One region of the Bacillus haynesii genome, then DNA from elsewhere that is predicted to be linked to it. Evidence: riboswitches for the same ligand, from Rfam matches in the RefSeq annotation. Region 1 holds a riboswitch; each other region holds the start of a gene.
What was found. A riboswitch is a leader RNA that binds a small molecule or an ion and turns the genes downstream of it on or off. The one in region 1 is predicted to bind thiamine pyrophosphate.
Positions count from the first base shown of each region.

Region 2: it holds a riboswitch for thiamine pyrophosphate, as region 1 does, so the genes downstream of both, thiT (energy-coupled thiamine transporter ThiT) here and tenA (thiaminase II) in region 1, are expected to answer to the same signal.
Region 3: it holds a riboswitch for thiamine pyrophosphate, as region 1 does, so the genes downstream of both, tenA (thiaminase II) here and tenA (thiaminase II) in region 1, are expected to answer to the same signal.

Region 1 covers NZ_CP059494.1:3,211,218-3,214,496, reverse strand. The annotation lists gene H2R00_RS15925 (ABC transporter ATP-binding protein) at 1-637, opposite strand, end outside; gene H2R00_RS15920 (ECF transporter S component) at 612-1,211, opposite strand; gene tenA (thiaminase II) at 1,208-1,894, opposite strand; TPP riboswitch at 2,007-2,111, opposite strand; gene H2R00_RS15910 (hypothetical protein) at 2,316-2,474, shown strand; gene aceA (isocitrate lyase) at 2,526-3,279, opposite strand, start outside.
Region 2 covers NZ_CP059494.1:4,073,923-4,077,201, reverse strand. The annotation lists gene H2R00_RS20215 (GntR family transcriptional regulator) at 214-1,314, opposite strand; TPP riboswitch at 1,477-1,576, shown strand; gene thiT (energy-coupled thiamine transporter ThiT) at 1,689-2,273, shown strand; gene H2R00_RS20205 (class D sortase, LPxTATN-specific) at 2,315-2,872, opposite strand; gene H2R00_RS20200 (processed acidic surface protein) at 2,979-3,279, opposite strand, start outside.
Region 3 covers NZ_CP059494.1:1,748,261-1,751,539, reverse strand. The annotation lists gene H2R00_RS08725 (monovalent cation:proton antiporter family protein) at 1-1,379, shown strand, start outside; TPP riboswitch at 1,439-1,547, shown strand; gene tenA (thiaminase II) at 1,631-2,332, shown strand; gene tenI (thiazole tautomerase TenI) at 2,307-2,918, shown strand; gene thiO (glycine oxidase ThiO) at 2,902-3,279, shown strand, end outside.

The sequences.
Region 1 (3,279 bases):
CGATGATCTGTCCTTTTCCAGTGAAAAGAATGACGCGGTCCATCCACTCGATACAGCCGTCCAGCACGTGTTCGACGAACACCATCGTCTGTCCGTTTTTTCGGGAAACGTCACGCAGCAAGGCAAAGATGTCTTTCCGGCTGGCCGGGTCCAGCTGCGCCGTCGGCTCATCAAAAAACAGCACTTCAGGCTCCAAAGCGAGCAGGCACGCTAATGCCAGCCTCTGCTTCATACCGCCTGACAAGGTTTCGATCGGCGTTTTCTGATCTATCTTTAATCCGACCAGCTCCATCAGCTCCGAGATGATACCGTCCATATCTTTTGGGGGGACGGACCGGTTTTCAAGGCTAAAAGCGATTTCCTCATTGACATGAAGCATGCAGAACTGTGAATCCGGGTCCTGAAACATAACACCGGCGCTCTTTCTGCGGTTGACTTCGCCGCTGACTTCAGCTTCGATATGTTCAGGAATAATGCCGGAAAGCACGGACAACAGCGTTGATTTGCCGCTTCCGCTCGGCCCGAGTATCAGCACTTTTTCTCCCTGCCCAATCGACAGCGAGACCCGGTCCAAGACAGGTTCAGGACGATGATAAAAACGGACGGAAAGGTTATTGCATCCGAGAAATGAACGCATCGGCATCATCCTTCTTCCTGTGTTCCTTCATGATCTCATACTGGTTCAGGACTCCTGTTTTCGCAAGCGCTTCGACAACGGCTTTTGCCAGCCAGCCGCCGAGTACAATGCCGCTGATGATTTGGATGATAAGCGTCAAGATCAGCGTTTGCGTCGTATAGTAGGCAAAACCGTTCGCCATCAGGCTGTATGTCATGCTCCCGACCGCGGCAAGCGCACCGGAAAGCATAAGGGTAAACAAGTTATAACGTTTATAGCGAAAAATCGCAAACGCGATTTCCGCACCGGCTCCCTGGAACACACCGATTAATAATGCTGACAACCCAAAGTGGCTGCCGGTCAGCAGTTCGACCGCAGCAGCTGCCGTCTCGGCAATCAGCGCCGCACCCGGTTTACGGATGATATAAGCGACAATCGGGCTGGCGATCACCCAAATGCCGAACATAAAGTTCGCTCCGACGGGCCCGACAATAGCTGAAACAGGGATCCACAAGGTGGACCACCCTAAATAAATGACGCCGCATGCAACGGACAAGATGACTGTCATGACGACTTCTTTCATGCTCCAATTCATCGTCTCACCGCCTCCATTTCAACAGGCCAATCTTCAACCGTATAAGCCATCTCCCAAAACCCGTATTCAAGCTGACAGCTTTGCAAAAAGAGCTCCTTCATTTTTTCTTTTTCAGCCTTTCCCGCTGTTTCGGCCCATTCATCCAGGCGAGCGCAAAACTTTGTCGTGATTGAATCGGTTCTGTTTCCGTAAAAACAGATCCAGTCATAAAATGGATGGGATGGATCAGGCTGAACATCTATCATCAGTTTTTTTCCGATCTCCCAATATGTCCACGGACAAGGCAGCAAGACGGCTAATATCTCTCCCAGCGTACCTTCGTGCGCCGCCGTCAGCATATGGCGGATATAATGATGGGCAGAAGGCGCAAGCGGATAGCCCTGCAGAGATTCATACTCCACCCCCGCGGCCCGGCACAGGTTGTTGTGCGGATGCACTTCGCTGTTTAATACAAACGAAATCTGCTCATGAAACATCTCCATGTCTTTTCGGTTTTGATACTTGGAAATCGCAATTCCGTAGATTTGAATAAAGGCGTTCAAATACTCGTAATCTTGCTTTACATAATGAATAAGCTGCTCCTTTTTCAGCCTCCCGGACGCCAGCCCCAATACAAACGGATGCTCAAAAATGGCTTCAAAAATAGGGTCTGCCTCGCGGCGAAGTTCTGCGGAAAAACTCATGTAGATAGCCTCCTTAGCAATCGGTTTTATAAGGAAGGCACAGGGGGACAAGCGGCTTTATATACAAAAAAGCCGCCCCAAAATGGAGCGGCCTTGGTATGATGAAATCATAAAGACACCGGCTCCACTTCCCTACGCTAGTATGAACTAGATCAGGTTCAAAGGGTCCAAGATCGCTTCTTGTCTCAGCCGGCTTACGGCTCCCCTAGTGGACTTCCTATTACATTAACTTTTACTCTACACATCAATGGTTATCATGTCAACCTAAGTTTTTTCAGTTTATTGTTGTATAGAACCGCCGGGTTTCATACAGAAGATGCAGCGATCAAAAATATTTATGGAAAAATGTTAATTTTCTGAAACATTTTCCGAGCTTGTTCGTCTAATATAGTGAAGACAAAAAAATTTGGAGGGGATATTTATGATGATGTTTATCTTGATTTTGACAATGGCTGTGTATTTGTTCTATTCTTTCAGCAAAGACAACCGGCCGGCCAAAAGAAACAACAAGAATCATCAGACACTGACTGTTATTAGGGAAAACCCTTTTACCGCCCCTTCCAATGATGTCAATTGCTAACTTGATAGACAACAAGCAAGCCGCCCAATGACGGGCGGCTTTTTCACGTTTTTATGATTGAAACTGTTCCGCTTCAGTTGACCCCTTCAGTGCAGTGGTTGATGAAGTCCCACCTGTCACAACCTGGGCGACTTCATCAAAGTAGCTCGTTCCGACTTCGCGCTGATGCCTTGTCGCCGTATAGCCGTGGACTTCGCTGGCAAACTCGGCCTGCTGCAGATCAGAGTACGCCGCCATTCCGCGGTGCTTATATTGGCGGGCCAATTCAAACATGCCGTGATTTAAGGCGTGGAAGCCTGCCAGTGTGACAAATTGAAATTTATAGCCCATTTCACTGAGCTGTTTCTGGAAGTTCAAGATCGTGTTGTCATCCAGTTTGGCCTTCCAGTTGAACGAAGGGGAACAGTTGTAGGCGAGCAGTTTGCCCGGGAATTTTTCATGGATCGCCTGTGCAAACCGGCGGGCTTCTTCAATATTCGGCTCAGACGTTTCACACCAGATCAAATCGGCATACGGTGCATACGCCAAGCCTCTGGCAATCGCCTGATCAAGGCCCGGCTTTGTTTTGAAGAACCCTTCCGCTGTTCGCTCTCCCGTCAAAAACGGCGCATCATATGAATCGACGTCGCTTGTGATCAGGTCGGCCGCATTCGCGTCCGTGCGGGCAATAAGAATAGTCGGGACTCCCATCACGTCTGCGGCGAGGCGCGCGGCAATCAAATTACGCACCGCCGTTTGCGTCGGAAGCAGCACTTTTCCGCCCAAATGCCCGCACTTTTTCTCAGACGACAGCTGATCTTCAAAG
Region 2 (3,279 bases), 860 kb from region 1:
AATAATAATCAAAATGAATTGGACTCAGGTGATTCATGAGCAGCTGGAGCAGCCGGCAATTTACGCAATTTATTCCTTCTTACTGTTTTCTTCTATATAAAAGATATACAGCGGTCTTTAACAGCTGAACATGATCCGAAGCTGCGAAGATGACATTAAACTCTCCGCTATCAGCCTTCACTTGAATCACTTGTGTGGAAAAAGCTGTTCAGCCTACCTTTTCAGCTTAGCGGTCGAATGTCTGACAACCAGTTCAGGTTTGTAGACGGTAGAATGCTCAAGCTGGTCCGTGTTGCGTCCCTCAACTTTGGCAATCATCCATTTTGCCGCCTCAATCCCCATCTTCATTTTCGGATGGGTGACTGATGTCAGCTTTACTTCAGATGCCTCGCTCAAGTGTGAGTCGTCATATCCGACAATCGATATATCTTCCGGTACTTTTAAACCGAATTCCCTCACGACATCCAACACCATAAGCGCTATCTCGTCATTATAGCAGAATATGGCAGTTGGGCGGTCTGTCGAAGAAAGCCGCTTCCTTGCTTCAGCTATCGTTTTTTCTTTTTTATTCTCTGTCGTGTAAGTCACGACCATTTCCGGATAAAACGACAAGCCGTTTTCTCTGAAAGCCCTGATAAATCCTTTCATCCTGTTGACGCCCTGCATATCGTCCTGTTTAAAAAAACCGAACAATTTTTCATGGCCGAGCTTAATCAAATGCTCTGTGGCGATAAAACCGCCGTGTTCATCATCCAAAATGAAATGGGGCGGATTTAACTCCTGATAAAATTGGTTGATCATCAAATACGGTATATGGTGCTGTTCAAGCGTCAGATAGTAATTTAAATTCGGATTAAAGCTTCCGGTTTTCGTCGGCTCCACAATCAACCCATCAATTTTTTTGTCAAGCATATTCACAAGGCACTGTTTTTCTTTTTCAATGTCATTATTGGTGCTCGCGACGACCAATGTATATCCTGCACTCGACAGCGAAGATTCGATTCCTCTTATAATAGAAGGAAAAATGTAATCCGAAAGGTAAGTCGCGATGACCCCGATCATCTTATTTCTTTCCCTTCCTTTTTCAGAAAGTTGAAGGCGGTGAGAGCAATACGTCCCTGAGCCCTGCTCTCTGTATAAAAGCCCTTCATGAACAAGGTCGCCGATCGCTTGCCGGATCGTATGCCTGCTCACATTAAATATTTTCATCAATTCGTTTTCCGAATGGATTTTTTCGCCCGGCTTCACTTTGCCTTCATATATCCACGATTTAATTTTATTTTTCACCATGCTGTATTTCGGGAGTTCACTCATCAGATCAACCCTTTACTGCATCTTGTACGTATGAATAAGTTCTATTATAAAGGAAAAGATGTTTGCATTGCTACATATTGGAGGGTTTTAGCAAAAATTTTCGAACAATTAGCTTGTCGTCCGTTTCTTTTTTTAGTATAGTAGAATATAACTAAATAACTTGATGACCACAAGGGGAGCCTCCAGGCTGAGAGTGAACGACCGTTCTGACCCTTTGAACCTGTTAGTTAACGCTGGCGTAGGGATGTGGCAAAGTCATTTCTAATTGCATCCAAAGCAGTGCGTGGAAAACTTTCCTACTCCTTCCCCGCATTGCTTTTTTTATTGGGAAAGAAGTCCGGTATCCCTTTGTTCATCAAAAAGTGAGGGTTATGATGAATCAATCTAAACAACTTGTACAGCTGATTGAAATTGCGATTATGACAGCAATAGCACTTATACTTGATATGGTGTCCGGAATGTTTTTAAAAATGCCTCAAGGCGGTTCAATCGCCATCATGATGATTCCGATCTTCCTGATCTCCTTTAGATGGGGGCTGAAGGCAGGGCTGGCAACCGGGTTTTTAGCCGGATTGCTTCAGTTTGTCACTGGAGGATATTACGTTTATCATCCTCTGCAGCTTCTTCTTGATTACTTTATCGCGCCTACGGCGGCGGGAATCGGCGGCTTTTTTGCCGGATCGATCAGAAATGCTTCAATCGAGAAACAAAAAGGAAAGATCATTTCCTATGTTACGCTGGCCGTCTTTCTTGGAAGCGGACTGAAATTTCTCGCACATGTCATCAGCGGCGCTGTCTTTTTTGGAAACTATGCGCCTGAAGGCACTCCGGTATGGATTTATTCATTAGTATATAATGGAACATATATGCTTCCGTCTTTCATTGTCTGCACAATCGTCCTTTGCTTACTGCTGCTAACCGCGCCAAGACTCTTGGAAAACAGATCAAACATGAGATAACATAAAAAAACAGCGGACTCGCCTGAGACTCCGCTGTTTTTTTATGTTTTCATCAAATCTGCGACCAATATATACCGCTCCGGCGCTGAACCGATAAAGTCAAAAGGATAGCAGGTGGAAACCGTCAATGTCGCTCTCGGCTTCGGTACAATCACCGTCCGGTCATCCGCATCCACGATTCGGACCTTTTTCACTTTGTATGTAAAAGTTCCATAGGAAGCTTCAACGATTAACTGATCGCCTTTCCCCACTCGGCCGAGTTTTCTGAAAACCGTATCCCGATGGCCTGATAAAACCGAGTTGTCATCTTCTCCAGGCAGAACGGATCCTGCGTAATGGCCTACACCTTTTTGCAGCTCGTCTTCATCTGTCCCATGATATATCGGAAGCCTTGCATTGATTTTCGGAATAACAAGATCACCGATTTTCTCCCCGGTTTCAAAAGTTTGATCAATGACCGTCTTTTCTTTTTTCGTCGTCTGAATCGGAGGTTTTTCAGGCTTTTCCTCTTCTTTCATCTGCTGAAATGAAAAAAGAGCATAGCCGTGCATCAGCTTGAACACATTCGTTGTTGTAAAATAAGCGCCGCATGCAACCATCGCAATGGCTATGAGCCAGATGATCTTTTTTCGATGTGCCTTAATTTCCTTTCACTCCTTATAAAAACTTCCCATTCTAAACATACTTAGAATGGGAAGTGAAATGTTAAGCCGCTTTGCGAAGCCTTCTGACCATGAAGAATCCGCCAACCATCAGAACGGCGCCAAAGATCGACCATTCCGCGTAATGCCCGGCCGTTTTTGGAAGCTTTGCACCTTTAACCGTCTTTTTCACATGAGATTTCTGTGTATCATGTTTGACAGCCGTTTTGGTTTGCTTCACTTTTGACCCTGTGTCATGAATTAAATCAGATCCGATCATTTCAGGCGTCAGCAATACATCCAAAATGAAATTGCCCTGCAGATCGTACACTTCCACCAGAAGGCTTGCTCCCTTCAGATCTTCC
Region 3 (3,279 bases), 1.5 Mb from region 1:
TGAAGACGAATATCGGCCAGATTATTTTGCTTGTCGCCGTGATTGCCGATCTTGTCACGATGATACTGCTTGCGGTGTTCGCCTCAATCTACGGCGACGAAAACAGCAATATGTGGCTGCTAATGATCTTATTTGCCGCAGGCGTCGTTTTATACCTTTTCGGAAGGGTATTTAAAAAGCGGCCTTTTGTCGAAGTGCTGTCAAAAGGCACGATCCAGATCGGCACAAGGGCGATATTTACGCTGATCATCGTACTCGTGGCGCTTTCCGAGTCGCTCGGTGCAGAAAACATTCTCGGCGCGTTTTTAGCCGGGGTGCTTGTTTCGCTGCTTTCGCCGAACAAAGAGCTCGTTCAGCAGCTTGATTCATTCGGCTACGGGTTCCTCATCCCGATCTTCTTTGTCATGACAGGCGTCAAATTGGACATTTGGTCGCTGTTTGGCAATCCGAAAATTTTAGTGATGATCCCGCTTCTGTTTGTGGCTCTGTTAATCAGCAAAGTCGTTCCGGTGCTGTTTTTGAAAAAGTGGTATGACATGAAAACCGTGCTGGCTTCCGGTTTTCTCCTGACTTCCACGCTTTCTCTGGTGATCGCGGCGACAACGATCGGCGAGCGCATCGGCGTCATTGACGCGCAGATGTCCGGCGCGCTGATTTTGGTGGCTGTCATTACATGTATCATCACACCGACCGGCTTTAAAAAATTAATGCCGAAAACGGAAAGCGAAAAAGAGAAAAAGACGATCACCTTTATCGGCGCGAATCAAATGACGCTGCCGGTTACGCTCGAACTTTCTCCAGAAGATTATCACGTCAGAATCCTGCATGTCCGGCAGGAAAAGAAGGAAGAAAAGCTGGCGGATCCGGTGTTTGATGTTGAAGTTTTGCCTGATTATGAATATGAGACGCTTCAAGCATTCGGTGTTTTTCAAACGGATATACTCGTCGTGGCCACGGGCAGCGAAGAGCGCAATACAGGGATCGCCCTTTATGCGAAGGAGCAGAAAGTCGCAAGAATTATCGCCAGCGCAGATTCTCCAGACGCTGAATCCAGGCTGAAAGAAAACGGAATTGATACATTCTCCATTCTGCTTTCTACGAAAACGCTGCTGCGCGCGCTTATCGAGGCGCCTGGCGTTATGAAACTCTTGACGAACCAGGATGCGTCGCTGTATCAGATCAATATGAGCAATGAGCGATTTGACGGTGTCCTGTTAAGGGAGTTTCCGTTTACGGGAGATGTCATCTTCGTCAGGATTTTCCGCGGGGTTGACAGCATCGTGCCCCACGGGGATACAAGGCTGCAAATGGGTGACAGGCTGATCGCCACCGGTTCGCGCGAATATATTGCGGAATTGAAAAAAACGCTTGGAGACTGACGCTTGACCATTTTGCAATTCGTGATAAGATAAAAGTATAAACTGAATGAACAAGAAATGTTTTCCACTAGGGGAGTCCTTGATAAGGGCTGAGATAAAAGTGTGACTTTTAGACCCTCATAACCTGAACAGGTTCAAACCTGCGTAGGGAAGTGGCACGGTATTTGAGTATGTATATATGCAAATTCCAAACCACTTTCCTTGCGGGAAAGTGGTTTTTTTATGTTCAGAATCGAAGGAGGAGCCTCGAAATGAAGTTTTCAGAAGAATGCCGAAACAGCGCTGCAACATGGTGGGAAGGCAGTTTTGTCCATCCGTTTATTAAAGGAATTGGAGACGGCACACTTCCGGTTGACCGATTTAAATACTATGTCATGCAGGATTCCTACTATTTGACCCACTTTGCCAAAGTCCAATCCTTTGGAGCGGCATATGCTCACGATCTATATACGACAAGCCGGATGGCCGAACACGCGAAAGGCACATATGAAGCCGAGATGTCGCTTCACAGGAAATTCACCGATCTATTGGGAATCACAAAGGAAGAGCTGGAGTCGTTTCAGCCGTCGCCGACAGCGTATGCGTACACATCGCATATGTACCGTTCTGTCGTCAGCGGCAGTTTTGCGGAAATACTGGCTGCGTTGCTTCCTTGCTATTGGCTTTATTATGACGTCGGCGAAACGCTGAAAACGTGCAGGCCTGACAACGCGATTTATCAGGAATGGATCGCGACATACGGAGGAGACTGGTTTAAAAAATCTGTGACGGAACAGATCAACCGCTTCGATGAGCTGGCTGAAAACGCCGATGAGAAAACGCGCGCGAAGATGAAGGAGAACTTTGTCATCTCCAGCTTCTACGAATACCGGTTCTGGGATATGGCCTATCAAAAAGAAAGCTGGTCAAAAAGCGGGGTGGATCAGCTTGCATCTGCACGCGATCACCGATGACAAGCACTCTGTGGAAGAGCTTGCAGCAAAAATCATTTCGATTCAAGATGCCGTTGACTTTATCCACATCAGGGAAAGGTCAAAAAAAGTAAGCGAAATATCGAGCTTAATCGAACGCCTGGCCGAAGAAGGCGTTGATAAGCGGAAGCTCATCATCAACGACAGGGTGGATATCGCTTTGTTTCATCACATTCACCGGGTTCAGCTGCCTTCACACGGATTTTCCGTCAAAAGTGTGAGGAGCCGTTTTCCGCATTTGAAAATCGGAAAGTCCGTACATTCACCAGAAGAAGCGGTTCGGGCTGAAACTGAAGGTGCAGATTACGTGCTGTTCGGCCACATTTTTGAAACGGACTGTAAAAAGGGCCGGAAAGGAAGAGGGACTGCGAGCCTGGCTGAAGTAAAGGCGGCTGTCCGCATTCCGGTCATTGCGATCGGAGGCATTACCGAACAACGTCTGGCGGAAGTCAAAATGGCAGACGGCATCGCCGTGATGTCGGGGATCTTTTCCCATGACAGACCGGATGAGGCGGCCGCGCGGCTTGCCTGTCTCGCGAAGGGAGATTCATATGAGAAAGCGCTATGATACGATCGTGATCGGCGGAGGCATCATCGGGACATCCATCGCTTATCATCTTGCAAAAGCGGGAAAAAAAACGGCCGTGTTTGAAAGCAGGGAAGTCGGCAAAAAAGCGACGAGTGCAGCTGCGGGTATGCTCGGCGCCCATGCGGAATGCGATAAACCCGGTACCTTTTTCGAATTCGCCAGAGCCAGCCAAAAAGCCTATCAGCGGCTGACGGGCGAATTGAAAGACATAAGCGGCATTGATATCAGAAGGCATGACGGAGGGATATTAAAGCTGGCATTTTCAGAAAGCGACCGCGAACACCTGATGCAAATGGCTGCACTGGATTCTGTGGAATGGCTTGAAGCTGATGAAGTATAT